3 regions of the Ensifer sp. ENS02 genome follow, and region 1 is predicted to be linked to each of the others. Evidence: predicted binding sites of a transcription regulator. Region 1 holds the regulator's gene; each other region holds the start of a gene.
What was found. Region 1 encodes PhoB, which activates phosphate uptake and scavenging genes when phosphate is short. Its sites were predicted from a motif close to TGTCATNNANCTGTCAT; they were not measured.
Positions count from the first base shown of each region.

Region 1 (4,221 bases):
CCAGATGCGGCTTCCTCAGTCGCGAGGCAGGCGCCGAACGGGAAGCCACCGCCGATACCCTTGGCGACCGCCATGATATCCGGACGGATATCCGCCCATTCATGGGCAAACAGCTTGCCGGTGCGGCCGACGCCGGTCTGGACCTCATCGAGGATCAAGAGCAGGCCGAACTCGTCGCAGAGCGCGCGCAGTTCCTGCATGAACTCCTTGGTCGCCGGACGGATGCCGCCCTCGCCCTGGATCGGCTCGATCAGGATCGCTGCGGTTTCCTCGGTAATCGCATTCTTGACCGCGGCGATGTCGCCGAACGGAACCTGGTAGAAGCCCGGCGCCTTCGGCCCGAAACCTTCGATGTATTTCTGCTGACCACCGGCGGCGATCGTCGCGATCGTGCGGCCGTGGAAGGCGCCTTCGAAGGTGATGACGTGGAACTTCTCCGGGTGGCCCTTGGAGAAGTGGTAACGCCGTGCCGTCTTGATGGCGCATTCCAGCGCTTCCGCGCCCGAATTGGTGAAGAAGACCTTGTCGGCAAAGGTCACCGCCGTCAGCCGGCGGCCGAGGCTTTCCTGGCCCGCAATTTCATAAAGGTTGGACAGGTGCCAGACCTTGTCGGCCTGCGCCTTCAGCGCTTCGACCAGGTGCGGGTGCGCGTGGCCGAGCGAGTTCACGGCAACGCCGGCACCGAAATCGAGATAACGCGTGCCGTCTTCAGCGATCAGCCAGGCGCCCTCTCCTCGCTCGAAACGCAACGGCGCGCGCATGTAGGTATCGTAAAGCGGCGTGGTTGCAGTCATGCGAGGCTCTCCTTCACTCCAGATCGACATCGATCCCGCGCCTCACGCGGGCCGATAAAAATCAAAAATGCCGCCTTTCGGCGGCGCAGGCACTATTCCCATTTCGCGCTGCAATGTCAACAAAACCAAGCCTTGCAGCGCAACATGAAGGGTCGATTCCTGGCAGCAGAAAAATCGTCCGGGAGGGCTTGCAAAAATGCAACGCTGGCCAAGCAAGTTGGGGAAAACTACGAAATCGATTCGGCCTGATTCCCGGGACTCTTGCCACAGAGTCCAGCGGTCAGTACGTTAACATTCAATTACTAGACGCATGCGGCGGACCTAGTCACCAAAAGAGTTATCGCGTTTGCAACCCCGGGGTTTAGCCGGGGTGCGGTGAGGGATTCTGCCATCCCCAACGCTGAGAACGGAGAGTGCAGAAATGAACTGGACTGACGAGCGGGTGGAGAAACTGAAGAAGCTTTGGTCCGAGGGCCTGAGCGCAAGCCAGATCGCGGCACAGCTCGGCGGCGTCAGCCGTAACGCTGTCATCGGCAAGGTTCACCGCCTGAGCCTGCCAGGTCGCGCCAAGGCCGGCGGCAGCACCACGACGGCAGCCCGTCCGAAGCGCCCGACTTCGGCACCGCGCGCACCGAACTACGCTTCGCGCGTTTCGACCCGCCCGGTTGCACGCGCGGCCGGCGCTGTCGTTCTCAAGGAAGAAATCGAAGTCGATCTCGTTGCCGAGCAGGATTTCAGCACCCGCACCGACGTTGTCGTGCCGATGTCGCGCCGCCTCGAGCTGACCCAGCTCACCGAGCGCACCTGCAAGTGGCCGATCGGCGACCCGCTGAAGGAAGAGTTTCACTTCTGCGGCAACGATTCCCCGGAAGCCTCGCCTTACTGCACCTTCCATGCTCGGCTGGCCTACCAGCCGTCGGGGGAGCGCCGCAGGGCTCGCTAAGAAGCTGGACCGCATTGATAAAGGAAGGGGCCGATCGGCCCCTTTTTTTGTTGGCGACTTTCAGACCGCTCAGCTTTCGAGCGAATAGCCGGCGCCGCGAACGGTGCGGATGACGTCGGGCATGTTCGAGAAGTTCAGAGCCTTGCGCAGACGACCGACATGCACGTCGACGGTGCGCTCGTCGACATAGATGTCATGCCCCCAGACGCCATCCAGAAGCTGCGAGCGAGAGAAGACGCGGCCCGGCGAGGACATGAGGAACTCCAGAAGACGGAACTCGGTCGGGCCGAGGCGCACTTCGCGGCTGCGGCGATGAACGCGGTGGGTCTCGCGGTCGAGTTCGATGTCGCCGCAGCGAAGCAGCGTCGAGAGCACCTCGGGCTTTGCCCGGCGCAGCATCGCCTTGACGCGCGCCATCAGCTCCGGCGTCGAGAAGGGCTTGACCACGTAGTCGTCGGCACCCGTCGCCAGACCCCGGACGCGCTCGCTTTCCTCGCCTCGCGCCGTCAGCATGATGATCGGCAGACGTTCGGTCTCCGGACGCTGGCGCAGCCGACGGCAAAGTTCAATGCCGGAAACACCGGGCAGCATCCAGTCGAGGATAAGCAGGTCGGGCAGCCGCTCCTGAAGCCGGATCTCCGCCTCGTCGCCCCGCAGGATCGTATCGACGTCGAAGCCCTCGGCTTCCAGATTGTAACGCAGCAGAACGCTCAGCGCCTCTTCGTCTTCGACTACGGCGATTTTTGGCAACATCAGGTAACGTCTCCTTACCGCGGGCGGCCTTTGGGCTCATCGGCCCGGCCGGCGCTCAGACACTCTAAATCTGGAGCACATCCGCCGTTTTCAAAGGCGGGGCGAAAACCGCATGCTTCAGATACAGGAATTCGGGGCCGCGACCGAAGCCGCGACCGGATCAGATTTCAAGGGGCATGCATGCTTACGGCGCGCTTGGCGCTCAGTCGTTGACCGAGCCCAGCGTCGACGTGGTGTCATCCTTCGGACGCTCGCCTTCCGGCTGAGCACCCGTCGCCATGTAATAGATCGTCTCAGCGATATTGGTCGCGTGGTCGCCGATGCGCTCGATGTTCTTGGCGCAGAACAGAAGATGCGTGCAGGGCGTGATGTTGCGCGGATCTTCCATCATGTAGGTCAAGAGCTCGCGGAACAGCGAGGTGTAGATCGCGTCGATCTCCTCGTCACGCTCGCGGATGCTGTTGGCCTTTTCCGGCGAGCGCGAGGCGTAGACGTCGAGCACTTCCTTGAGCTGGACGAGAGCGAGCTCTGCCAGATGCTCGAGGCCACGGGCGAGCTTGCGCGGAATGCCGGAGCCGGCGACCGCGATCACGCGCTTGGCGGTGTTCTTGCCGAGGTCGCCGACGCGCTCCAGATCGGAGGCGATGCGGATCGACCCCATGATCTCACGCAGGTCGGCGGCGACCGGCTGACGCTTGGCGATCGTGACGATCGCCTTCTCACCGATCTGGCGCTCGGCGTCGTCGAGGACGGTGTCGTCCGAGATCACCTTCTGTGCGAGAGCCAGGTCGGAGTTGACCAGCGCGCGAACGGACTCGGCGACCATCTGTTCGGCGAGGCCGCCCATCTCCGAGATGCGGCGCGTCAGGTACTTCAGTTCTTCGTCATAGGCGGACATGATATGCATGGACATGATCGTCGATCCTTACGGGCGCTTTGCAGTTACTGTTGCAGCCTTATGCGGCCTCAGCCGAAGCGGCCCATGATGTAATCCTGGGTGCGCTGGTCATCCGGATTGGTGAACATCTTGTCGGTGTCGTTCTCCTCGACGAGATTGCCGAGGTGGAACATGGCGGTGCGCTGCGAAACGCGGGCGGCCTGCTGCATCGAGTGGGTCACGATGACGATCGTGAAGTTCGTGCGCAGCTCGTGGATGAGCTCTTCGACCTTGGCCGTCGCGATCGGATCGAGAGCCGAGCACGGCTCGTCCATGAGGATGACTTCCGGGCTCACGGCGACGGCGCGTGCGATGCAGAGGCGCTGCTGCTGACCACCGGAAAGGCCGGTGCCGGGCTCCTGCAGACGGTCCTTTACCTCGTTCCACAGACCGGCCTTCTGCAGGCTGGTCTCGACCACTTCGTCAAAGTCGGCCTTGGTGCGCGCAAGTCCGTGAATCCGCGGACCGTAGGCGACGTTGTCGTAGATCGACTTCGGGAACGGGTTCGGCTTCTGGAAGACCATGCCGACGCGGGCGCGAAGCTCGACGACGTCGATCGTCGGGTCGTAGATGTCGTCCTCGTCGAGCGTGATCTTGCCGGTGACGCGGCAGTTCTCGATCGTGTCGTTCATGCGGTTCAGCGTGCGCAGGAAGGTCGACTTGCCGCAACCCGAAGGACCGATCAGCGCCGTGACCGTGTTCTCGCGGATGTTGAGGTTGACGTCGAAAAGCGCACGCTTCTCGCCGTAATAGACCGACACATCCTTGCCGATCATCTTGTAGGGCACGGTGTT
Region 1 covers NZ_JACVAO010000003.1:456,871-461,091, reverse strand. Annotated here, with positions in the region: gene IB262_RS09530 (aspartate aminotransferase family protein) at 1-794, opposite strand, end outside; gene IB262_RS09525 (GcrA family cell cycle regulator) at 1,216-1,737, shown strand; gene phoB (phosphate regulon transcriptional regulator PhoB) at 1,807-2,490, opposite strand; gene phoU (phosphate signaling complex protein PhoU) at 2,693-3,406, opposite strand; gene pstB (phosphate ABC transporter ATP-binding protein PstB) at 3,457-4,221, opposite strand, start outside.

Region 2 (4,221 bases), on a different contig from region 1:
AAGCTCGGCGCTACAAACCTCACCCATGCGGTCGCGATCGCGAAGGATCGAGGGCTCCTGGAGCCGGAGTGACTTCCTCCGGGCAACTGTCCCCCGGACAGTCCGTGGGCACCTTGGGGATGTAGCCGGGATTTGCCAAAGAGACCTTTTCGCGACTTGGAGGTTTCAAGCCTATTGTTTCCCGGAACGCCATGCGGCTTCGTTCGCGCTAATCGACTAAACCTAAAACTACATTAAGTGTGATTGCCCGGCAGCCTTCCGTGCCGCGCTTATCAATTTGCCAGAGCACGCGCGCGATGGTTGTCGCCCCGCGGGACGCGTTCGTGCCGAACCTTCATATCGATATGCTGAAGATCAAGACGCGGAATTTTCACTGAGCCGACTGTTGAAGGAGCTCAAAACCGTGTCTGCGCGACGCCGCGCAGTCTCAGCGTAACTATTCTTATTTGTAGGTTCTCTTACCGGTGCGGAAATTGCTTCAATAAAATGTAGTTCGGAAAGGTACAATTGATGCCCCGATCGCAGAGGCGTCGGTACTGATCTCCGACGTAATGAGTTTCGGCGCGGGTCTCGAAACACCATAGCGATTGCGTTCGTATATGCTGGTTCGAGAAATCAGCATTTCCGCTAGTCGTTCGGGAATTTGTCCACCAAACACGATAGCATGCGGGTCGAAGATAGCACGGATAGCATTGACGAGGCGGTTGTATGAGGGTGTGATTTCATCCACCCAACCCGCCACACCCGGCCAATTCGGGTCGAAATTTTTCCGCATTGCTTCGATTGACGAGACGGCGACGCCGTTCTCTTTCAGTCGCTCGATCAGGAATTGCAATGCAGGACGGTGTTTTGTTTCCTCGTCATCGTACATCGACGAGAACGAGCCTGCGTTGCCGTAACCACCGGACAGAAGCTCACCATTGCTGATCAAACCGCCGCCAAAGCCGTAGTTGAAGCTTAGGTAAGCGAAGTGCTTGATATGCCGGCCTACTCCGAACATAGATTCGGCGATGGCCGCAGTGTTTGAGTTGTTATTGACCCATACCGGCTTTCCGAAGAAATGAGCGAGTACGGGGCCCAGTTCAATCAATGACCACTCGTGCAACGGTAGGGGAGCGTTGTATCGAGTCCCTCCAACATAGAATGCTGCAATCCCAAAGCCGATCCCAAAGAAATTCTCGTCTCGTAGATTGTTTGCGGTCTGGAGTGAGGCGATCTTCTCGCGCACCCCAGCCAGTGCGTCGTTCATTCCTTGTCCACGCAGGATAACATCACTTTCGGCAATAATCCTGCCGCTAAAATCGGTAAGGCAAATTCCGATAATGTCCGTGTTTACTGAGATTCCACAGGTGTAGGCATAGTCGCCCTTAAGCGTCAAAGAGGGGCTGGGCTGGCCACGACCAATTCCCGGCTTCGGGGGGCCGATCGCAACGATCCCTCTTTCGGCCAACTGATCTATAATCCGGTAAACCGATTGCTGGGACAGATCCACAAAGTCTGGAAGTTCCGATCGGGCGACGGCGGGATGGTCCCATAACACCTTTAGAACTTTACGTTCACTCGGATGGACCACGTCCTGGCCATCGCCGCGTAGGAAGCGCTGATGGATAAAATCTTCCGAACGATAGCTCACGGATGACATGCTAACCTACTTGGCATGAGTAATCGGATTTCAGTGACTTAGCCTCAATACGTTTTAAACGAAAGGAAAAGTTAGCACTGTCCCTTGCTTTCCGTCATAAATTTGTTACTCATCACGAGTAGTTATTGGCCGCGGTTCTCGATAGGGCTGCCACTAGGACAGGTTTCGATGCACTACAGAGATTTCATTGCAGACAACAATCGCCCATGCGCTGTCGCGGCGCACCGCGGGGCTTGGAGCGCAGCGCCCGAGAACAGCATTGCATCGATCGAGAATGCGATCGGTTTCGGCTGCGATATCGTTGAGCTGGATGTCCGCATGAGCGCAGACGGCGTGCTTTTCCTAATGCACGATGCGAATCTGAACCGCGTTGCAGGCATTGAACGCGACGTCAGCTCCATGACAATGGCAGAGCTCAAGCGCGTTCGATTGCGACAGCGTAATGGAGGTGACGGGCACGACCTCACTGATCATGCAATTCCAACGCTCGAAGAAGCACTCGAATGCCTTAAAGGCAGAATATTTGCCGACCTGGATTTGAAAGATCGCAGCCTTTTTCCTGAAGCCACGCGCTGCATTCAGGAGATGTCTGCCGTTCAATATGTGGATCTGAAAACCACAATCGCGAATGATGCGGATGTTGACTGGGTCAAAAGGCAGGCGCTCGGGAAAATTCCGTTTATGGCGCTTTGCGAATTCGAAGACGCGACATTCAACGATACGTTCCGGATGCTGAAGGATACGTCGGCGTTTATGTGCGAGATCCGCTTCGACGATCTCGCAACCGTTGCCTATCACAAGGATGATTTCGCAAACGCAGGGATCTCGTTGTGGCGAAACACGCTGGGCGCGAAATGGGCCCCATGGACCGATAAGGCGGCATCGGAAAACCCCGACCTGATCTGGGGTCGGCTTATCGAAGCAGGGATTAGCGTGATCCAGACTGATCAGCCGGAACTTCTCCATTCCTACACCAGAAAGCGAAAAGCTGCTGCCTGACGACTGACGCGTCACGGGAGCGGAAATAACACAATACAGCGCCACTGCGCTGCTCGGGAGGTCACAGTGAGTGTACTAAGCATCGCAGATGCGCGGATTCGGTTTGGATCCTACGATGCCCTCAAGGGCATTTCGGTTGCCGTTGAACAGGGGCAACTCGTAACGCTTCTCGGTCCGTCGGGTTGCGGCAAGACAACCCTGCTTCGCGCGATCGCGGGGTTCATTTCGCTCGATGGAGGCGCGATCTCCATTGACGGAGCGGATATGCGTGGCGTCCCTCCGGAACGGCGCAATACAGCGATGTGCTTCCAGTCCTACGCGTTGTTTCCGCACCTAACCGTATACGAGAACATCGCCTTCGGCCTCCGTCAGAAGGGGACGGCGAAGGAGGAACTTGAACAGCGTGTGCAATCTTCGGCCGCGCAGGTGTCGTTGCAGGCGCAACTTCAGAAGCTTCCAACCCAGCTTTCCGGCGGTCAACAACAGCGCGTTGCATTAGCGCGCGCGCTTGCTGTCCGACCGGGCGTCATTCTCTTTGATGAGCCACTCTCAAACCTCGATGCTCGCCTTCGCGACCAAGTCAGGTTCGAGATCCGTCAGCTCCAGAAAAACCACGGATTTACTGCGGTTTACGTGACGCACGACCAAGCAGAAGCATTGGCGATGTCCGATTTGGTGGTTGTCATGAATGCGGGTCAGATCGAGCAGGCGGGAACGCCGCACGACGTCTACTATCGGCCGATTAACCGGTTTGTTGCGGACTTCGTAGGCACCGCAAACATCATGCCGGTACAGGTGGTCGGTCGGGATGCGTTCGCAAACACCTACAGGCTCAAAAGCCCAATGGGCGAAGTCGAAGTTCTCTCTGATGAACAGCCGATCGCAGACCATGTCTACGCAATGTGGCGTCCTGAGGATGCCATTGTGCAGGATGGCCTAGACGGACAGTCAAATGTCTTCACGCTCAAGGTTAAAGCAAAGAGCTTTCTCGGCAACCTCACCGATGTGTCCGTGTCGGCAGCCGGTACCGATGATTTGTACCGGATTCAGATTCTTGGCCAGACAGAGATTGCTGAGGGCGAAATGAGGTCGTTTCGGATCGAGCCGTCGAAGATCCGTTTCCTGAAGGAGCGTGTTCAATGAACGGTAGAACGACGCTTCAAGCTTACCTTCTTCTCCTTCCGGGCTTGGGTCTCATCCTGTGCTTTACCGGTGTGGTCATCGGAATGGCTATATCACAGTCCTTTGGCTTCTTGAATTTCTCTGGAGAAAGCGGATTTTCAACTCGGTTTTGGCAATCTACGACGGCTGATCCCCAACTATGGCGGGCGTTTTGGTATTCCGCCCGTGTTTCCGTCACAAGCGCCGTCCTGGCTGTAGCGATGGCCTATCCGCTGGCACTCTGGCTTCGGAAACCGTTTCCCGGTTCAAGCTTCATCAGCGCGTTTTTGAAGGCTCCGCTTCTCGTGCACGGACTGGTTGCCGCCTTTCTGTTCATCAACTTCATCTCCTTCCAGGGCTTTTTCAATCTCGCGCTCGTCAAGCTCGGGATCATTGCCCGGCCGATGCGGCTTCAAAAC
Region 2 covers NZ_JACVAO010000040.1:1-4,221, forward strand. Annotated here, with positions in the region: gene IB262_RS35150 (ROK family transcriptional regulator) at 479-1,642, opposite strand; gene IB262_RS35155 (glycerophosphodiester phosphodiesterase family protein) at 1,811-2,641, shown strand; gene IB262_RS35160 (ABC transporter ATP-binding protein) at 2,708-3,784, shown strand; gene IB262_RS35165 (ABC transporter permease subunit) at 3,781-4,221, shown strand, end outside.
Region 2: the regulator PhoB is predicted to act here: its motif matches at 1,735-1,751, upstream of IB262_RS35155 (glycerophosphodiester phosphodiesterase family protein).

Region 3 (4,221 bases), on a different contig from region 1:
AGACAATCTAGCGCGTCAGCGCCGCAAGGAAATCAGGCGGTACGCGAAAATGCCGCAAGGACCGGAGCGGTTGCTGGCCGCTCCGGTCTTCGATCAGTGGGTTTCGACGCTGGCGAAGAGATCAGCGTGTGACTTGAAGAACCGGTCGGTCGAGAAGCGGTCGCCGAACATCATGTCGTGTTGCAGGAAGCGGTAGTCACGCAGGAGTGCCGGCACCTTCGGCTGGCGCGACCACTCGGCGACTTCCTTGCCATTCTTGCGGATCAGCATGTAGCGGTCGACAACGCGGTACTGGTCATACACCTTGCCGAGGAAGCCGGTGTAGTAGGGGTGCTCGTAACCGGACTGCTTGAGGATCTGATAGGAGAGGAAGGCCGGGCTGATGGTGCCGACGTTCTTCTTCGGGCCAGTCTTGTTCGACCAGACGACGAGCGGCGTTTCATGCTGCGCCTTCATCTGCTCCTTCGAACCTTTGCGCTCCGCCGTCACACCCTTCATGAAACCGGTGCTGGTATAGACGGTGTTAAGCGGCGGCAGATGGTCGCCAAAAAGCACGATAACCGTTTCGCGATCGCGGTTCTTGGCCCAGTCCATCAGCTTCTTCAGGCTGTCGTCAGCCTCCTTGATGCCCTGCGCGTAGGTGGCAAGCACCTGGCGGTCGGCCTCGGGCAGGTCGCCTTCGACCTTGATGGTGTTGTTGGCGTAGCGGTTGGCCTCATAGGGCCCATGGCCCTGGAGTGTGACGGCGAAGAAGAAGAACGGGTCGTCCATCGCGTCGGCCTGGCGGATGATCTCGTTGGTCAGCGAGTCGTCCGAGGCGAAGATGCCGCGCTTCTGCATCGGCGGCATGTTCTCTTCCGACTTGAACATGTCGAAACCGAAGGCCTTGTAGACGGCGGTGCGGTTCCAGAACCAACTCTGGAACGGATGGATGGCGCGCGAGACGTAGCCTTCGCCACGGAAGAAAGTGGCAAGCGACGGGATCGGATTGCGGATGTACTGCTGGTACGGGATGCTGCCATAGGGCAGGAACGCGTTGGAGAAGCCGGTCAGCGCCTCGAACTCGACGTTGGCGGTCATGCCGCCGAACTCCGGCGAGAAGACGTTGCCCGACTGCATTTCGCGGATCGTCGGCATCGGGTCAGGCGACAGCTTGACGTTCGGCAGGCGGGTCGGATCCCAGAAGGATTCGCTCATCAGCACGATGACGTCGGGCTTGCCGCGGTGCGAGGTGCCGGCGGGAAGCGGCTTCACCGGAATGCGGTCGATCGCGTCGGCCATGTAGCCGGCGGGCGCGCTGACATTGGCCATCGGCAGGTTGATCGCAAAGGCGAGCGCAAAGCCGTTGTGCTTATAGTTCTCGGTCTGGTCCCACATGATCGGGATGACCTTCAGGCGATCACGGATCCAGGAGAACTGGTTGTAATCCATGATGTTCCAGAAGGCGACGAGCAGCGGCAGCGCGAAGGCGAGGCGGGCGACACGCTCGCGGGTCGTCAGCTTCGGGAAGGTCCGCCAGGCAAAGCGCAACAGGAGGGCGATGGCGACGACGGTGGCAACCAGACCGACGGCGATGCCGACCGCCGTCCACGGACGGTCCTTCACCAGCACGGGCATCAGCTCCATGATCTGGCGGCCGAACAGGAAGTCGGTCGGATAGAGCGGATCGGACAGGAACACCTGCTTCTGCTGGCAGATGACGGCCGGAAGAAGTGCCAGCGGCGCGATCACCACGGCGGACTTGTGCTCGCGGCCGAAAATACCGTCGACAGCGAGCAGAATGAGAAAGAATATGCCGATGGTCGTCAGCGCCGGGCGCGTCGGGTCGAGGACATAGGAAAGGGTGTCGGTCAGCGACTGACGGACGATCAGTTCAACGGCGAAGACAAGGGCAGTTGCAACGAACAGGGAGAACAGGGCGCTGCGCGTGGAAGCGAGCGTCTTGGCGTGCCGTGCGGCGAAGCCGGGTCGGTCGGCATAGACACGTGAGCCTCGCGCGACAGCGGAATCGATACTGGCCAACATATTCTCCAATTTCATAAATGCGTCGTGTAACTGTCATACGCCCGTCATTTTGAACAGGGGATGAATGGTTTCTTAACGGGAATGGAGGGTGGCTTTTCGTGGCGTGAAGCCGCACGAACGGCCCAGTATAAGGATCGGGAAAAACAGAAGTTTTCGGTTTTTTTCGCGTGGCTGCGATTGGCTGTGGGTATTTTCCCGCAGATTGCGCTAAAGAACATTGCGAAAGTCAGATGCAATCGTTCAGGACAGACCGACAGGCCCGCTCATGACCGCCCATAAAAACGCCCCCTCGCTCCTTCGTATCGCCGTTGCCCAGCTCAATCCGACCGTGGGCGACATCGCCGGAAACCTGGCCAAGGCGCGTGAGGCGCGCGCCGATGCGGCGCGACAGGGCGCCGATCTCCTGCTTTTGACGGAGCTGTTCATTTCGGGCTATCCGCCGGAAGACCTTGTTCTGAAGCCGGCCTTTCTCAAGGCCTGCCTCCAGGCCGTCGAAAAGCTGGCCGCCGAAACGGCCGATGGCGGCCCGGGCGTCATCATCGGCTTCCCGCGCCTGTCGAAGACCGGCCGACATAACGCCGTGGCAGTACTCGACGATGGCAAGGTGATCGCGATCCGCGACAAGGTCGATCTTCCGAACTACGGCGAGTTCGACGAGAAGCGCGTCTTCGATCCGGGCGAGATGCCGGGACCGGTCAATTTCCGCGGTGTGCGCATCGGCATTCCGATCTGCGAGGACATCTGGGGCGATCTCGGCGTCTGCGAGACGCTGGCCGAAAGCGGTGCTGAAATCCTGCTGTCGCCGAATGGTTCGCCCTATTATCGCGGCAAGGTCGACGTGCGCCATCAGGTCGTGCTGAAGCAGGTGATCGAGACCGGCCTGCCGATGATCTATGCCAACCAGCTCGGCGGCCAGGACGAACTGGTCTTCGACGGCGCCAGCTTCGCCTTCAACACCGACAAGTCGCTCGCCTTCCAGATGAGCCAGTTCGAAGAGGCGATCTCGATCGTGGAGTGGAAGAAGGGCGAGAGCGGCTGGCATTGCGAGCACGGCCTGAAGTCGCGCCTGCCGGAGCGGGAGGAGGCGGATTACCGCGCCTGCATGCTCGGCTTCCGCGATTATGTGAACAAGAACGGCTTCAAAAATGTCGTGCTTGGCCTCTCCGGCGGTATCGATTCCGCCATTTGCGCAGCGCTCGCCGTCGATGCGCTCGGCGAGGAGCGGGTGCGCACGGTCATGCTGCCCTACCGCTACACCTCGCAGGAATCGCTGAAGGACGCCAAGGAATGCGCCGAGGCCCTCGGCTGCCGTTACGACATCGTGCCGATCTCCGAGCCGGTCGAAGGGTTCCTCAGCGCACTCTCCGATACGTTCGAAGGCACGGAATCCGGCATCACCGAGGAGAACCTGCAGAGCCGCACCCGCGGCACGATCCTGATGGCGATCTCCAACAAGTTCGGCTCGATGGTTGTGACGACAGGCAACAAGTCGGAGATGTCGGTCGGCTATGCCACGCTCTATGGCGACATGAACGGCGGCTTCAACCCGATCAAGGACCTCTACAAGATGCAGGTCTATGCCATCTCGAGCTGGCGCAATACCACGGTTCCTCCGGGCGCGCTTGGTCCTTCCGGCATCGTCATTCCGCAGAACATTATCGACAAGGCGCCTTCGGCCGAGCTTCGTCCCAACCAGACGGACCAGGATTCGCTGCCGCCCTATCCGGTGCTCGACGACATTCTCGAATGCCTGGTGGAAAAGGAAATGGGGACGGACGAGATCGTCGCCCGCGGCCATGACGAGGTGACCGTTCACCGGGTCGAGCATCTGCTCTACATCGCCGAATACAAGCGCCGGCAATCGGCGCCGGGCGTCAAGATCACCAAGAAGAACTTCGGACGCGACCGCCGCTACCCGATCACCAACCGCTTCCGCGACCGGGGCTAGGCGATGGATATCCTCTCCGAAGAGACGGACGGCCGACAGGGCCGTCCAGATTTTACGGACGAGGAAATCCGGCTCCTGCGACTGTGGTCGGCAAGCGACGTTTCCGCCGGCCGGCAGCTATCGGCGCAGATCGGCTATTTCGCGACGCCTGCGATCTTTGGGGTCTATGGCCTTGCGACCGGAAGCCTCACCGTCGTCGGCGTTGCCTTCATCTGCATCCTGCTCCTGCTGGCCTGGGGTCTGGTCAC
Region 3 covers NZ_JACVAO010000001.1:743,308-747,528, forward strand. Annotated here, with positions in the region: gene IB262_RS03780 (LTA synthase family protein) at 94-2,022, opposite strand; gene IB262_RS03785 (NAD+ synthase) at 2,291-3,973, shown strand; gene IB262_RS03790 (hypothetical protein) at 3,977-4,221, shown strand, end outside.
Region 3: the regulator PhoB is predicted to act here: its motif matches at 2,057-2,073, upstream of IB262_RS03780 (LTA synthase family protein).